3 regions of the Hymenobacter nivis genome follow, and region 2 is predicted to be linked to each of the others. Evidence: riboswitches for the same ligand, from Rfam matches in the RefSeq annotation. Region 2 holds a riboswitch; each other region holds the start of a gene.
What was found. Region 2 has a riboswitch for cobalamin ahead of DDQ68_RS22780 (carboxypeptidase regulatory-like domain-containing protein). Riboswitches for the same ligand answer to the same signal wherever they lie in the genome.

Region 1 (5,527 bases), 1.9 Mb from region 2:
GGCGGCTGCAAGCCGGCCAGCGTGCGCAGCAGCGTGCTTTTGCCCGCGCCGTTGGGCCCCAGCAGGCAGACCAGCTCGCCGGGCCACAGGGCCAGGCGCAGGGGCCCGGCCACCGGGTGGGGCGTCTTTCTGTTCATATAACCCACCGCCAGGTCCTCGGCGGTCAGCAGCGGCGCAGGGTTGGGCATGAGGGATTTAGTTATTGTTTGGTAGTTGTCGGTTGCTAGTGCGCGGGGAGTGCACTAGCAATCAATGAGTAGCAAAAGGATAATTGCAATAAAAAAAGGCGGTCATGCAGAGCGCAGCGAAGTATTTCTCCCGCTGACTACCCATTAATTGCTGCCGCGGGAGAGATGCTTCGCTACGCTTTGCATGACAGTCGAATGGTGATTCGATAACTCCATTTTTTACTTCCAGTTTTTCAGGAAAACGACGAGCGAACGCTATTGCGGCGCAGCACCACCCACAGTACCACCGGGGCCCCCAGCAGCGAGGTGACGATGCTCAGCGGGAGGACGGTTTGGCTGCCGGGGAGCTGGGCCAGGCAGTCGCAGCCCAGCGTGAGGGCGGCCCCCACCAGGCAGGCGCCGGGCAGCAGCACGCGGTGGTCGGCGGTGCGCAGCAAGCCCCGGGTGAGGTGCGGCACGGCGATACCCACGAAGCCAATCGGCCCACAAAACGCCGTGATGGCTCCCGCCAGCAAGCTGGTACTGAGGATGATACTTGTGCGCGCCCGGCCCACGGTCAGGCCCATGCTGCGGGCGTAGTTTTCGCCCAGCAGCAGGGCATTCAGCGGCTTGGCCGAGGCAAAAGCCAGCCCCAGCCCCACTGTCACTACGGCCGCCAGCACCACCAGGTGGGGCCCCACCACGCCGCCCAGCGAGCCGAACGTCCAAAGCAAATATTCCTGAATCTGCTCGGGGGCACTGAAGTATTGCCATAGGCCGACAATGGCCCCGGTGACGCTGCTAACCATCAGGCCCACAATAAGTAGCACCACGTTGTCGCGCACCCGGGCCGAGAGGGCCATCACCAGGGCCATCACCAGGGCGGCGCCGGCGGTGGCGGCCAGCACCAAGCCCCAACTGCCGCCCACGCCCAGCGCCCGGATGGCGAAGCCGCCCGCTGCGCCGCTGCCCCCGGCCAGCATTACGGCGGCCACGCCCAGCCCCGCCCCCGCCGTGAGGCCCAGTACTGAGGGCCCCGCCAGCGGGTTACGAAACAGCGTTTGCATCTGCAAGCCGCTCACAGCCAGGCCACTGCCCACGGCCAGCGCCGTCAGGGCCTTGGGCAGGCGAATCTCCCTCACGATGAACGCCCAGGCCGGGTTGTCGGCCGCCTGGCCCAGCAGAATCTTCACCACCGCCGCCAGCGGGATGCGCACGGGGCCCAGGGCAATGTCGAGCACGAAGCCCAGGGCCACCAGCCCCGCCAGGGCCAGCAGCCAAGCCGTGCGCCGCCGCCCGGCCGCGACCAGCGACGGCGGCGCGGCCGCCAGTTGGGCCGTGCTCATTTCAGCCACTGGTAATAGTAGAGCTGCCACGAGGGCAGCAGCTCGGGGTGCAAAATCTTGATCAAATCCGACAGCACGAGGTCGGGCCGCACCGCCCCCGATTCCCAATAGTCGTTGGAGCCCTGGGCGTTGGTGCGGCGGTTGTTGTTGTACACGCGGCCGGTTTGGAAGGGCGCGAAGGCGGCGTAGCGCGCATCCTGGGCCAGGATATCGGCCTTGGTGGCGGCGGTGCCGGTTTGCAGCCAGTAGTCGGCGGTGAGGGCCACGGGAGCCACGGTTTCGAACGACAGCGCCAGGCTGCCGCTGGGGGCCCGGGCCTGGTCCCAGGCGTAGGTGCAGCCCGCGTCGCGCAGGAACTGCGTGAGGTAGCTGTCGGTATCGGGCACGTACCACACGTCCTTAAACGGCAGGCCAACAACCACTTTAGGCCGCTGGGCGGCGTAGTGGCCTAGGGCCGCCAAGCGGTGGTAGGAGCGGGCCACCTGGTCAAATTTCCGGTTCACCAAATCTTCCTTGTTGAGCAGCGCGGCCAGCACTTTTACCCACTCGGCGCGGGCCAGGGGCGTGGTTTCCACCCACTCGGAGTTAATCATGACGGGCACGCCAGCGGCTTCCAGCGTCTGGAAGCGCGCCAGGCTTTCGCCGGGCCAGCCGGTGGCCATCACCAGGTCGGGGTGATGGGCAATAAGCTCTTCGTTGTTAAGCTCTTTGCCCTGGCCTACCTCGTAAATCTTGCCGGCGGCGATGCGCTGCCGCACCGGCGCGGCCGAGGCGTACTTGAAGCTACCCAAGCCCACTACCAGGTCGGCGGCCCCCAGGAAATCGGCCAGCGCTACGTGCATCGACGATAGGGCCACAAGGCTCCGCAGCGGCGTTTCGATGACGTGGGCATCGGCGTAGCCCGCTGGCCGCCCCGCCCCGCGGGGCACCAGCAGGTAGCGTGTAGCCGTGGTTTTCTGCTCGAACGGGCTCAGGATGGTGACCAGCTTGCCGCCCGCTACGTAGCTGATGGTGAAGCCCTTGGCGTACTGCACCGCAGTGCGCCCACGCGGCGCCCCGGCGACCGCTGCCCGAGGGGTAGCCGCCGGGGAAATTGTCGTTTGGCCAACGCCGGGCCGGGGCCCCACCAGCAGCAGAGCCGATAGCGTGAGGGTGCGCCAAACAGCAAAAAAAGGGGGTTTGCCGCCGGCACAGCCAGCGGGAAGCGGGGGGTTGGGCATGGTACAACGAGCCTTTCTGCCGAAAGCTGTGACTGTATGGAGCAAGCGGCAGGTCTTCTGACTTCCCCCGCCGGCCGATGGCCTTCCCATCCCCAAGAGGACAGTGGCGCCGTGTATCGGTCGGTTGGTGAGGGGGTTACAGCAGCGGAGACTGTCCCGGAATTACACCGGCTTCCCTTTTAAAATCGTTCCGCACCGCGGAAACGATTACCATTTGTTGGTGCAAAGGTAGGCTGAATTATTGGCCGCCGTGCGCTGGAGCCCCAAATTTGGCTACAGTCCAGCCGCCGCCCGCACGAAGGCCACGCGCGCCGCCACCGTGGTTTTAGGCAATTCCAGCACCGCAAAACCCAACCGCTGGTAGGTGCGCCGCAGGGCCCCGTGCAGCACCGTGGCCTCGGCAAACGTCTGCCAGCGCTCGGCGTCGTTCACGTAAATATCAGCCCACGGCGGCGCCAAAAACACCACCGGCTGGTATGGGTGCGCCGCCACTGCGGCGTAGCACGCAGCCGGCACGAGTAGCCCCGCAACCTCTAGGTAGGCAACGACATCAGGTAGCCCGCGGTCAAAAAATGTGACGCCGCCGCGCCGCGACGCCGCCGCGTGGTCGGCCACCATGCGGGCCATCGCCAGTTCGGCAAAGCCTGCCAAATCGAGCCACGGCACCCGGCCGCTACCCAGCGCCACCTGCTCCTGGATGAGCTGGCGCGACACTTCATCAGCCCCCGCGAAGCCAGCGGCTCGCAGGGCCCCCAGCAGCGTAGTTTTACCGGCCCCGGGCCCCCCGGAGATGACGTAAAGGGGCATTTTTATTATTACGCTCAATTACAAAGGCTCAATCATACAACTAGATAACCATTAGACCTCTTTCCTAAATAAGAATCACTTTTTCAATATTTAATAAAACTTACGCAGCCTCAAGTACAAGAACAGGAATAGATGAATTCTGCAATTGCTGCCGCAGCCATTCAGCCCAGGGTAGGCAGGCGGCCTGGTAGATGGTGCGGCCGATGGCGCGGGCGTATTGCCGCAACGTTACCCAGACTAAATAGCAACAAGTCAAATGATTGCGCTGCGCCTGCGCCTTGCGGCACTGGCATTTCTCGGAACCCGTTAATTGCTTGAAACTCCGGTGAAACTCCTCCACCTGCCAGCGTACCTGCACCGCCTCAATAACCATTTCCCGATTGAGATGAGCTGCCAAGTAATTGGTTATCACCCATTCAATGCTGCCGTCTATGGTAACCAGCTTGAAAAGTTTGACCCCAAACGGTACTTGTTGCAGGCGCACTTCCACGCCCCGGCTCCAGCCCCCCGCCGGCGGGTCGAGCGTGTTCAGGGACTGATAGCCCGTTTCCTTCCCTAAACTCACTAACCGATTGCTTTTCAGGGTGGTGAAAAACGTCCAACCGGCTTGCTCAATCACTTTCAGGTTCTCGCTGTTGGCATACCAACTATCAAAGAGCAGGGTGCGGGCCTGAATTTTTCCCTCTTCCACCACTTGTTTGAACATGGCCTGGAAGTGGTCGTTTTTCGTCAGCCCGTCCTGAGCAGGAGCGTATATGCGGAAGTCTAGCGACAGAAAATCACCGCTTTCGCCGCTGCTGTGGAATAGATTAACCAGCCCAATGCCCGTGACCAACCCGTGCACATTGCCCGAATATTGTCGCTGCGCTACTTCAATGAAGCGACTGTAGCGCTTATCCTGCACACTATCATCCACCAGCAGAAATGCTTCGGGTGAGTCGGCTACCAAAGGCTGTACCAACTCCCGTAACTGACCCGCCGAAAACGTGTTATTGCGCAAAAAGCGATATACCTGATCGTGGCTCATCTCTGGCAGGTGGACGGCCAAATGCGCCCCTATATAATTGCGCGGGGTGTTGAGCAAAAAATCAATGCAGGTCCTTTGGGTTAGCATAAAAGGTCGTTTTTAGCCCAAATTACGCCCTGTGCGTAAGTCCGATAAGTCCCAGAGCAGGCCGCGCTTGTCGTGGGCAAACGTACGGAGTACGTCGGTCACATACGGTTGGAGCTTGCTGAAGGTGGCCGAGTCGCGCGAGGCCGGGTCGCCGGGGCCCTGTGCCCAGCCCGAATTATGTACGCCCGTTTTGGGGGCCGGCTGGGGGCTGGGCTTGGCCTCCTTGTTCCAGCAGTCGTCCAAAAACACAAACAGCGTCTGAATGTGGTGCTTGACGGCCAGGCCCAGGTACTGGTCGACGCGCTTTTTGAAGCCCGCCGGGTCTTCCTGATACGCCAAGCTGTGCAGAAACACGCGCATGGTATTGAACCCAATGCCCTCGGCGTAGCCCAGTTCCCGGTCGATGGTGGTGAGGTCGAACGTGGCGGCCTGCCACATTTCGAGCTGGTTGATGGCCGTACTGGGAATAAAATTGGCCCCTGACATCCAGGAATGGGCTTTGTACCAAGCATTGGCTTTGGCTTTGCCGATCGGCCAGCGCTGGCCCGCCATCGCGGCGCTGGTGGCAGCGCCACCGGTGGTTTTGGTTTTTTGGGCGTAGCCACTGCCCGAAGCCAGCAGGAGCAGTACGAAAAGAAACAGGTGTTTCACGAAAGGAAAAGGATGGGAATACGCTCGTGGAGCAATTAAAAAAAGGGCGGTGGTCCAAAGCGAGATGATTTCGGTATTTCACTCAATTTATGATGTCTGAATATTCGTCCTTCCAGCTTTCCTGACGTGTTTTTAAGCTGACTTAATTAACAAACTAAAGGTCCGGTATCATCCTGCTTTGGACCACCGCCACAATAGTTATTGGCTCGCGGAAGCGCGGTG
Region 2 (5,527 bases):
GCGGCGGCTAGCTCACGGTCGAGCAGCTGGGCCATGTGGGTTTCATTTTTAATGGCCAGCAAATTAATTCCCACCGTTTTGGGGAAATCGGCGGGTAGCCCCTGCACGCTGCGGTGCAGGGTGAGCAGGTCGGTTTCGGCGTGGGTGAGGAAAACAATACCCTCGGCCGCGATGGGCGGAGCCGCCCCGGCCGCGACGGCCGTTTCGGCTCCGGTCCAGCTGTAGAACTGAAACACGTACTCGGCCAGCTCGGCGGGCGGGGCCAGATAGCCATCGGTGGCCACCAGGCTGTCGATGTAATCGAAAATAGCCAGTATCTGCCAGTCGCTGTTGATGGAGTGAAACCACGTCGAACGGCCATCGAAGAGCAGCGTCACCACGTTGGCCAGCGTGCAGGGGCCCAGGCAGCCACCCTTGGTCATGTGCACGGTGTTGCGTAGCTTGCGACGCAGCCACTCGCTTTTGTACAATTCCACGGGCACGGCAGCGTAGCCCCTGTCCACGCGCCCGCAGCAGCAGGCGTTATAGCAGTAGGAAAGGTGGCCCCGGCGCTGCACCAGGTTGATGGCTTTCCCATCGGTGCGGACTACGCGCTGGCGTTTGATTTCGCGCATGGTTGTATGAGAATAAATGGTGTGTTTAGCGAAGGCAATTTGTTGGATAAGCAGATTTTATCTCAGCAGGTTTTAGTAACTAGTGGCGGCGACAGGGTGTTTAACTGGCGCAAGGTATTCGCCTACCAGAGTTGCTACAATCAGTCCCCCGGTAAGTTTGCCCAATCTTCGCCAGCCAGTCCATCAAACGAGCGGGCTACCCTCGGGATTTACCGCTCAGTCTGAATTAGCACTTTAAAAAGATATCTTCTTCTGCGTCAATGTTAAATCCGTTATTCCTTGACTCCATTTTGCTAGGGGTACAGCACTCCTTCGAGCCCGACCACATGGCCGCCGTGGCGGTGCTGGCCACCGAGCAAAAAAAGGGTACGGGACGATTGTGGCGCGTCATTTGGCGCTCGTCGCACTGGGCATTGGGGCACTCGCTAACGCTCGTGGTGTTTGCCAGCCTCATTTTGCTGCTGAAGTCAACGCTTTCGCTCCACATCGCGGCACAGGTGGAGCTGGCTATCGGGCCACTTATGATATGGCTGGGAGTACTGGCTATTCGGCGCAACTTCCGCCAAGTAAAACCTTTACCCGTGCTAATAACCCCACCAGCGCCCGCGGGGCTTAGCCGCTCATTCTGGGTGGGGATGGTGCATGGGCTGGCCGGCACCGGGGGGGCCTGCACCATTGCCCTCACCCTGGCGGCCCGCAACACCACGGCCGCCGTGTGGATTATCGTGCTCCAAAGTGCCGGTATTCTAATTTCCATGACAACTTACGGGTGCCTGTTTGCCTTTTCGACGGCACGTTTCTCAAGCCAGTGGCAGCCCTCGCTCAAGTGGCTCAACTATGCGGTGGGGGCTTTTTCAATTGGGATTGGAATTTATACGCTGGTAGAAAGCGCGCAGGGGCTGGGATAATGTTGTGTCGAGCCCTGCCCCGCTCACAAAACGACTTCATCCCCTACCTTCGTCCCAACAATTGGTAGTCGCTTCCGCGGTGCGGGGCGACTTTAAAAGGGAATCCGGTGTAATTCCGGGACAGTCTCCGCTGCTGTAACCCCCTCCAAAGCTGCCCGATATACAATACCACTGTCCGGTTCCGGATGGGAAGGTCGTCGGTTAGTGGGGGAAGTCAGAAGACCTGCCGTTTGCTTCATACAGTCCCGGCCTTCGGCAGAAAGGCACGTCGTACCATGCCCAACCCCTCGCTCCTCCCCGGCTGTGCCGGGGGAATAGTCTACCATAGTTGTTGTTGGCGTAAGGCCGCTTGGCGGAGCCGTTTGCTCACCCCGGACCCGCGCCGCGCCGGGCAGCACCTTACCCCATTATTTAGCTCAAAATCAGTATTTTGGAGCCTGTACGCGATTGGTCTAGTTGTTGTGCACCCGGCGGCGGCCCAAGGTACGGTGGCCCTGCGGGGCACCGTAGCCGACTCGCTCTCGGGTTGGCCGTTGGTGGGCGTGAGCGCAGGGCTGGTGGGCCAGCCCCGCGGCGCCAGCACCGATGCGCTGGGGCAGTTTCGGCTCGGTGAACTCAAGCCGGGCACGTATGCGCTACGCATCGGCACACTGGGCTATACGTTTAAAAATCAGTTGATAACCTTGGTAGCAGACGAGATGCGGGTTGTGGCTATTACCTTGGCCTCCGCGCTGCTTCTTCACTTTGCCAATCCCTTACCTGCTTGAACCAGTTCAGCCCCGCCGAGATTGAAGCCGTGTACCGGGCGATAGCCGAGCGCCGCGACATCCGCCATTTTCTGCCCGACCCCGTTGCCCCCGAGGTGCTGCACCGCCTACTGCAAGCCGCCCACCAGGCCCCGAGCGTAGGATTCATGCAGCCCTGGCGCTTCCTGCGCATCACCGACCCGGCCCTGCGGGGCGCCTTGCACCAGCTCGTGGAGCAAGAGCGGCTGCGTACCGCCGAAGCCTTGGGAGAGCGGGCCAGCGCGTTTTTGCAGTTGAAAGTAGAAGGCCTCCGCGAGTGCGGCGAAGTGCTGGTGGCCGCCCTCATGGCAGGGCGGGAGGCGCACATTTTCGGCCGGCGCACGCTACCCGAAATGGACCTCGCCTCGGTGTCATGCGCCATCCAAAACCTGTGGCTAGCCGCCCGCGCCGAAGGCCTCGGCATGGGGTGGGTGTCGATTTTTGACCCCGAACAAGTTCGTTTGGCCTTGCAGATGCCGGACGGGGCGCAGCCCGTGGCCATCCTCTGCCTGGGCCACGTGGCAGAGTTTTACCCCCGCCCCATGCTCGAAACCGCGGGCTGGGCGAGCCGGATGAGCCTTCCCGAGCTGGTGTTTGAGAACTATTGGCCAGCGGCGACTGCCCCGGGCCAAGGGTAATACTTGGTCCTTTTACCCGCCCTTCCTACTCTATACCTTCCCCATGCTTCGTCCCATTATGTTTGTCGGCACCGCGTCGGATGTGGGCAAGAGCGTCATTACGGCGGGTTTTTGCCGCATTTTTCGACAGGACGGACACAGCCCCGCGCCGTTTAAGGCGCAAAATATGAGCCTGAACAGCTACGTAACCCCCGAGGGGCTCGAAATTGGCCGGGCCCAGGCGGTGCAGGCCGAGGCCGCCGGCATCCCGTGCCACGTCGACATGAACCCAGTGCTCCTCAAGCCGACCTCCGACCAGGCCTCGCAGGTGGTGCTCAACGGCCGGCCCATCGGCACGCAGTCGGCCTACGAATACTTCCGCGAAAACGACCGGCAGGAACTGTTTGCCGCCGCCACCCAAGCTTTCGACCGGCTGGCGGCGCGCCATTCGCCGGTGGTGCTGGAGGGCGCGGGCAGCATCTCGGAGCTAAACCTGAAGCGCCGCGATATCACCAACCTGCGCATGGCCCGCCACGCCGGAGCCGCCACCTACCTCATTGCCGACATCGACCGGGGCGGGGTATTTGGCAGTGTGTACGGCTCGCTGGCCCTGCTGGAACCTGAGGAAAAAGCCTGCATAAAAGGCATTATCATTAATAAATTTCGGGGCGATGCGCGGCTGTTTGCCGATGGCCGGCAGCAGCTCGAAGCCCTGACCGGCGTGCCGGTAGTGGGCGTGCTGCCCTACTTCCGCGATATTTTTGTGGAGGAGGAAGACTCCGTGGCTCTGGCCTACAAGCGCCGCGCGGCCGGGCCGGCCGGCCGGGTACGGGTAGCCGTGGTGCTGCTGGGGCGGCTGTCGAATTTCACCGACTTCGACACCCTGAGCCACGACGCCCGCGTCGACCTGTTCTTTACTCGTGAGGCGGACGAAATCGGCGAGGCTGACATCATCATCCTGCCCGGCAGCAAAAACACCATCGCCGACCTAAAAGCACTCACTAACAGCGGCTTGGGGGCGGCCATCGTGCGGGCCCACCGCACGGGCAAAACCGTGGTGGGCATCTGCGGGGGCTACCAGATGCTGGGCCGCTCGGTGGAAGACCCCAACGGGGTGGAAGGCCCGGTGCCCGCCGCCGCCGGGCTGGGGCTGCTGCCCGTGCGCACGGTGCTGCAAGGCGAAAAAACCACCCGGCAACGGCGGTTTGCCTTCCGGGGCAGCGCGGCCGCCGACTGCCTGGGCTACGAAATCCACATGGGCCAAACCACTGCCGAGGGCCCTCCGCAGCCCGTGGCCACGCTCGACGACGGCACCCCCGACGGCTACTTTGCCGGGCCACGCTGCTGGGGTACCTACCTGCACGGCATTCTCGACAATCCGGCGGTTATCGATTTTTTAGTGGCCCCCTACACCGAACAAAAAGCGAGCGCGCCGCTTGACTTCGCCGCCTTTAAAAACGCGCAATACGACCGGCTGGCGGCCCTTATCCGCGAAAACGTGGACCTGCCGCAGATTTACGCGGCCCTGCGCAACTGATTACCCGCAACTATCCATGCTCCACGGACACGGCGACGACGCCTACCGCCATCCCCACGCCATCGTGGCCGATTTCAGCACCAACGTCTGGTACGGCGGCGAGCCGGCGGGCCTGAAGGACTACGTGTTCAGCCAATGGCGCACCGTGAACCGCTACCCCGAGGTGCTGGCCGAAAGCCTTGCCGCCCGGGCAGCCGCCCACCACGGCCTGCCCCCCGGCCAGGTGCTGATGAGCAGCGGCACCACCGAAAGCATCTACCTAATCGCCCAGGCCTGGGCCGGAAAACGCACTACCGTTGTCACGCCCGCCTTTGCCGAATACGAGGACGCGGCCCGGCGGCACGGCCACCAACTCAGCTTTTTGGCGTGGGAGCAGTTGAGGGCGGACGGGCCGCTGGCGGCGGATGTGGTGTTCGTCTGCAACCCCAACAATCCCACCGGCAGCGTGCTCACCGAGCCGGCGCTGGCCGCGCTGCTGGCGCGTAACCCGCAGACTGTATTCGTGCTCGACGAGGCGTTTATCGAATTCACGACCAGCATTGCCACGGCCCGGCCACTGCTCGACCGGTTCGACAACTTGCTCATTCTGCGCTCGATGACCAAAGCCTACGCCATTCCGGGCCTGCGGCTGGGGTATGTGCTGGCTTCGGAAAGCCTTATTGCCCGGCTTACCCACGAAAAAGCCCCGTGGACGGTGAATGCCCTGGCGGCGGCGGCGGGCCATTTTATCTTCGAGCACTTCGCGGCCGTGCAGCCGCCAACCGCGCAGCTGCTGGCCGAACGCGTCAGCTTTGCCACGCGGCTGGCCGCTAACGACTCGTTGGCTATTGTGCCCAGCCATACCCACTACTTTGTGGGTGCTTTGCGGCACGGCACGGCGGCCGCCCTGAAAAGCTGGCTGCTGGCGCGACACGGCCTGCTCATCCGGGACGCGACCAACTTTCGGGGCCTCACGCCGGCTCACTTCCGACTGTGCACCCGGCACCCGGCCGACAACCAATTGCTTATCAACGCCCTGCGCGAATGGACCGATTTACCCGCATAGCCGCGCCGCTGGCCCTGGGCT
Region 3 (5,527 bases), 1.1 Mb from region 2:
GCGCGCCGGCCACCACATTCCCAACGCCGACCCACCCAAGAACGAGGCGGCCCGCGGCGGCTTTGGCAACCGCGACGGCAAGCAGGGCTTCGGCTCCGACACGGCCGGCGGCGCAACGGCCCTGGGCGTGAACGAGGACGCTGATGCGATGACGCCCCCCGCCGACAACATGCGCTCGGACGACGAGGGCCGCGATGCCCGCGCTGACCAAGACTTGCCGGCCCTCGAAACCTACGACGACGACCCCGACCTGGTGGCCGTGCACAACCCCGGCGGCCCCGTGGACGAGCTCGACGCCGACGACCGCCGCAAGGGGCCCGACGAAATGGAAAACCCCAAGTCGCGCGTAGGCATGGGCGAGATGGAGCCTAAGCCCCTCAAGCCCATCACCGGCACCGATACCAACGCCGAGCTGACCGACTTCAACGCCACCGACACGGCCATCGACCAGTAGCCAAGCTGGGGGCCCTACCCAGTAGTTCTTTTTCCCACCTAACCCATTTATACCATGCCTACCCACCACGATAACCGGAAGGACCGCGACAACTCCGACGAGCACAACCTCGAAGGCAAACCAAAAGCCGGCGTGCTACCGGTGGACGATTTTAGCGAAGCCAAGGAAGAGCAGCTGGAAAAAGATGCGCTGGACGCTGGCGTCACCCACCCCAACCGAGGCCACGACAAGCCCAGCATCGACAAGCCGGCCTACGATTAGTATTGCCTTTCCGAATATAGAAAGCGCCTCGCCTTACCCGGCGGGGCGCTTTTTTGTCATTCCGAGCGCAGCGAGGAAGCTGAATTAGGGCCCCCAGATTCCTCGCTACGCTCGGAATGACACGTTGTGCACGGGGTATCCGCCGCAGAACTACGCTACCCAATCAGCTCCGCCACAATCTTAGCCGATAATAAGCACAGCGGGATACCGCCGCCGGGGTGCACCGAGCCGCCGCAGAAGTACAGGCCGTCGAGCCGGCCCGAGAAGTTGGGGTGGCGTAGGAAGGCCGCCAGCGGGTTGTTGCTGGAGCTGCCGTACAGGGCCCCGCCGGACGATGACGTGTCGGCGGCAATGCCGGGCGGGGTCCAGATTTTTTCGGCTTTGATGAGCGGCTCGATGGCCACGCCCAGGGCCCCGGACAGCCGGGCCAGCACGAGGCGGCGCGTTTTATGGGTGAGAGCATCCCAGTCCTGACCTTCGTCGTGGGGCACGTTCACCATTACGAACCAGTTTTCGTGACCAGCCGGGGCGTCGGCGGGCGTTTTTTTGGACGTGACGTTGACGTACACCGTCACGTCGTCGGCCACGGTTTTATCCTCGAAAATGGCCTGGAATTCCTGCTGGTAATCGCTGGAAAAGAAGATGTTGTGCAAGTCCAACTCGGGAAATTCGCGAGCGATACCCCAGTAGAAAATCAGCGCCGAGGAGGAGCGCGGCTGGGCCAGCGTGCGCTCGGGCGCGGGCTGAGTGGGCAGTAGGCGGCGGTAGGTAGGCACCACGTCCATGTTGCTCACCACCAAGCCGAAGTCGTACACGTCGTGGGCCGTGCGCAGGCCCGTGATGTGTTTATCAGCCACCAAAATCTCCTCTACCGGCTCGTTGAACCGAAATTTCACTCCGAATTCTTCGGCTAGGCGGTACAGGCTTTCGGCAATGGCGTAGATGCCGCCCACGGGGTAGAACGCGCCAATGCCGTGCTCCAGGTGCGGAATCATGCTCAGCGTGGCGGGGGCCTGGTACGGGTCGGAGCCGTTGTAGGTGGCGTAGCGGTCGAAGAGCTGCACCAGGCGCGGGTCGGCAAAGGCCTTGGCGTGGCGCTGGTGCATGGTGCCGAGCAGGCCCAGCGCCGGCAGGGCCCCCACGGCCTTCAGGGTTTCGGGGCTGAAGTAGGTACCGGCCTTGTGCAGCGACTTGTGTAAAAACGTGCCCGCCGTGGCATCGTAGGCCTTGCCGCTGCGCGCCAGAAACTGCGTGACGGTGGCCGCCGGGGCCCCCAGCTTTTCCTCCACTTCGGCAGCAAACTTGTCCGCCTCGGCCCAGGCCGCTAGGCGCGTGCCGTCGGCGAAGAAGTAGTTGGTAATCGGGTCGAGCCGCTCGTAACGAAAATAATCGGTAGGCTCTCGGTGGGCCAGCCGGAAAATGTCATCCACCAGCTGCGGCAGCGTGAACAGCGAGGGCCCCGCATCGAAGCGGTAGCCGCCGGGCAGCTCAAACTGGTGCATTTTGCCGCCAAACGAGGGCCCCGCCTCGAACACCGTAACGGCGTGGCCAGCCACGGCCAGCCGCACGGCGGCGGCCAGCCCCGCCACTCCCGCCCCGATGACGGCCACGGGCGGCCGCATGGGCACTCGGTTTTTCTGTTGCGTATTCACTGCATTGCTAACCGCGATGCCCGGGGTAGAAGTTTGGGCCCCAGCGCTAAAAATGCTTCTTACCTTCGCGGCAGGTTACCGCTGCTTCGATTTTTCTAAATCAACCAGCGGCCGGTTTTTGGCCCTCGGGCCGGAATGAAAAGGGAATCGGGTGCAACTCCCGAACAGACGCGCTACTGTAAGTGCCACCCCGGCCGGGGCCCCTAGTTTTCCATTGGCAGGGCCCCCAGGCTGGCCGAGAAGGAAGGGCCCCGGCGGCGCAAAGTCAGGAGACCTGCCGGCCGCCATTTGATGCTTCCCTCGCGCTTTGGGGCTCCGCATCAGGTTTGGCACCGCCGGCAAGCCGGCTTCCGCACTACGGAAGCCGGGGCCGGTACGGCCACGCCTGGGCACGCGCACCACCGGGCAAGGAACGACGCACTCCACCGTTTTACCCTTACGCTCAGCTTTATGCAAGACCTTGCCGACCAGATTGCCCGCGCCGAGACGCGCATCTTCAAAGCCGTTTTCCCCGGCACCACCAACCACTACGATACGCTATTTGGCGGGGCTACCCTGCACATGATGGACGAGGTGGCCTTCATCACGGCCACCCGCTTCTCGCGCCTCAAAATGGTCACCGTATCGTCCGACCGGGTCGATTTTACGCACCCCATCCCCGGCGGCACGCTGGTCGAACTCATCGGCAATGTGGTGCGCGTGGGCACCACCAGCCTGCAAGTACGGGTCGAATTGTACGTCGAACAGATGTATTCAGAAGAGCGCCTGCTGGCCGTCACCGGCTCCTTCACCTTCGTAGCCCTGGACGACGCCCGCCGCCCCACGCCCATCCGGCCGGTGGCGGCAGCCATCTAAACAGTTGGGGCCCTCTCTCATTGCAGTGTGCGAAAAAAGAGGGTCCCAGCTATGTATTAAATGAACGGCGCAAGGCACCTAGTCCACGCTACTACTCCACGGCCAGCACCAGCCCTTTCAGGTACGCGCCCTCCGGGTGGAAGAGGCTCACGGGGTGGTCGGCAGGCTGGGTGAGGCGGTGCAGGATGCGGGCGGGGCGGCCGGCTTCGATGGCGGCGGCCAGCACAGCGCCTTCAAACAGCTCGGGGCTAACTACTTGCGAGCAGCTGAATGTAAAGAGCAGCCCACCCGGCGCCAGGTGCGCGATGCCCGCGGCGTTGAGGCGCTTGTAGCCCATGAGGGCAGCGTGCCGGGCCCCCATGTGCTTGGCGAAGGCGGGCGGGTCGAGTACGAGCAGGTCGTACGCGGCGGGGTGGTTTTTGAGGAAGCCGAGCACGTCGTCGGCGTAGGCGGCGTGGCGGTCGGCATGGGGGGCCAGGGCGGCGTTGCGCTCGGTGAGGGCAATGGCCTTCTTGCTGGAGTCGACGGAGTGCACCACCTCGGCCCCGGCGGCCAGGGCGTACACCGAGAAGCCGCCCGTGTAGCAGAACGTGTTCAGCACGCGGCGGCCGGCGGCGTAGCGGGCCAGCAGGGCCCGGTTGTCGCGCTGGTCGATGAAGAAACCAGTTTTCTGACCCGTCTCCCAGTCGATGGCAAACTGGTGGCCGTTCTCGGTCACGAGGTGCTCGGTGCCGGTGCTTTCGCCGAACAGGTAGCCATTCTGAGCGTCGGGTACGGCGTTGCCGGGCACGGTTTCGGCGCTTTTGTCGAAGATGGCGCGCAGCTTGTCGCCGAACACCACGCGCAGCGCGTCCGCTATTTCGGGGCGGGCGCGGTACATGCCCACGCTGTGGGCCTGCACCACGGCCACGTCGCCGTACACGTCAATGATGAGGCCGGGCAGGCCGTCGCCTTCGGCGTGCACCAGGCGGAACACGTTGGTACCGGCCGCGCCGGTCAGGGCCAGGCGCTGGCGCAATTGGTAGGCATTGCTGAGTTTGCGCACCCAAAAATCGGGCGTCGGCAACTCGGTTTCGGGTCCAAAATCGAGCATGCGCACGGCAATGGAGCCGCCGCCCGAGAAGTGGCCCATGCCCAGCAGCTCGCCGTCGGCGGCTTCCACGCGCACGGCGTCGCCCTCACCCGCGTCGCCCTTGAAGCGGGCAATGGCCCCCGAGAACACCCAGGGGTGGCGGCGGCGCAAGGAATGGTCTTTTCCGTTTTTGAGGACGATGGTGGCGGGCGAAGTCGAGTAGCTCATAGGCCCGCAAAGGTACGCCTCACCGAAACCAGCGCCGGTAGATGGGCTTGCGCCAAGCAAACTGCGCCCACATGGCCGGGTAAACTAGCACGTCCAGGGCCCTGAAAGCGGTGCGGTACTCCAGGTTGTCCACAATGATGCTGCCGCCCCGGGGCCCCGGCTCAATGAGGTGGCGGTGCCGCCAGTAGCGCAGCGGCGGGGGCAGGCGCCGGCCCTCGTCCACGAAGTAGTGGGTGCCGTCGGGCAGCACGCCGTCGTCGGTGATGAGCGACGTCCAGGACAGCTTTTTGATGCCGGTGTTCAGCTCGATTTCCACCACGTCGCCGGTGCGGCTGCCATCGTAGCGCACCAGCTTCAGCTTCGGAAACGGCGGGGCCAGCGCCAAAAACAGCTCGCGGGTAAACCCCGCCATTACGTGGGCGGGGTCCTGGCCCACAGCAGTACGAAGGATAACGCGCATATCCAGGCTTACGCCGGGGCCCCGGTTTGGTTGGCGCCGCACCGGGCGCCCTACCGCCAGTCGGGTAGGTTGCCGTCGGCAAACAGCAGGGTGCGGTTACGGCCGTCGGGTTCGGTCACCCACACGTCGGGGGCCGAGCGGTTGTCGTTGGGTGTATTCACGAAGTATAGCCGAAAGCCATCGGGCGCGTAGTGCGGGTACAGATCGTTGGTGCCGAGCTTCTTACCCCCGCCACTACCGCTGGTGCTACTGCCCGAAACGTCCACCGCCGCCGAACCGTCGAGGCGCTGCAAGTAAATGCGCGCGTCGAGCTGCCGGCCACCGGCATCGTCGAAGCCGGCCGCGTCGTGGGTGTAGGCCACCGTGCGCCCATCGATGCTGAAGGCGGGCGAATCGACGCGGCCGGGCAGGTTGCCTACCAGCGTCACCAGGCCACTGCCGTCGGTATTCCCGAGCAGAATTTCCGAGTCGAACACGTTAGGCCCCACGGTTTGCACCGCAATGCGGCCGCCGCCTTGGGCCGTCCAGTCGCACTCGCGGAAGTG

Region 1: another riboswitch for cobalamin. It lies ahead of DDQ68_RS01400 (ABC transporter substrate-binding protein); the one in region 2 lies ahead of DDQ68_RS22780 (carboxypeptidase regulatory-like domain-containing protein).
Region 3: another riboswitch for cobalamin. It lies ahead of DDQ68_RS14490 (acyl-CoA thioesterase); the one in region 2 lies ahead of DDQ68_RS22780 (carboxypeptidase regulatory-like domain-containing protein).

The regions. Positions count from the first base shown of each region.
Region 1 covers NZ_CP029145.1:342,668-348,194, reverse strand. The annotation lists gene DDQ68_RS01410 (ABC transporter ATP-binding protein) at 1-188, opposite strand, end outside; gene DDQ68_RS01405 (iron chelate uptake ABC transporter family permease subunit) at 422-1,513, opposite strand; gene DDQ68_RS01400 (ABC transporter substrate-binding protein) at 1,510-2,547, opposite strand; cobalamin riboswitch at 2,764-2,963, opposite strand; gene DDQ68_RS01395 (AAA family ATPase) at 3,007-3,540, opposite strand; gene DDQ68_RS01390 (IS701 family transposase) at 3,641-4,654, opposite strand; gene DDQ68_RS01385 (hypothetical protein) at 4,667-5,305, opposite strand.
Region 2 covers NZ_CP029145.1:2,194,407-2,199,933, forward strand. The annotation lists gene cobN (cobaltochelatase subunit CobN) at 1-614, opposite strand, end outside; gene DDQ68_RS09695 (hypothetical protein) at 875-1,522, shown strand; cobalamin riboswitch at 1,568-1,767, shown strand; gene DDQ68_RS22780 (carboxypeptidase regulatory-like domain-containing protein) at 1,984-2,289, shown strand; gene bluB (5,6-dimethylbenzimidazole synthase) at 2,286-2,945, shown strand; gene DDQ68_RS09710 (cobyric acid synthase) at 2,989-4,461, shown strand; gene DDQ68_RS09715 (aminotransferase class I/II-fold pyridoxal phosphate-dependent enzyme) at 4,478-5,506, shown strand; gene cbiB (adenosylcobinamide-phosphate synthase CbiB) at 5,485-5,527, shown strand, end outside.
Region 3 covers NZ_CP029145.1:3,268,423-3,273,949, forward strand. The annotation lists gene DDQ68_RS14475 (hypothetical protein) at 1-454, shown strand, start outside; gene DDQ68_RS14480 (hypothetical protein) at 509-715, shown strand; gene crtD (1-hydroxycarotenoid 3,4-desaturase CrtD) at 871-2,337, opposite strand; cobalamin riboswitch at 2,463-2,663, shown strand; gene DDQ68_RS14490 (acyl-CoA thioesterase) at 2,818-3,222, shown strand; gene DDQ68_RS14495 (class I SAM-dependent rRNA methyltransferase) at 3,314-4,522, opposite strand; gene DDQ68_RS14500 (SRPBCC family protein) at 4,542-4,982, opposite strand; gene DDQ68_RS14505 (PD40 domain-containing protein) at 5,033-5,527, opposite strand, start outside.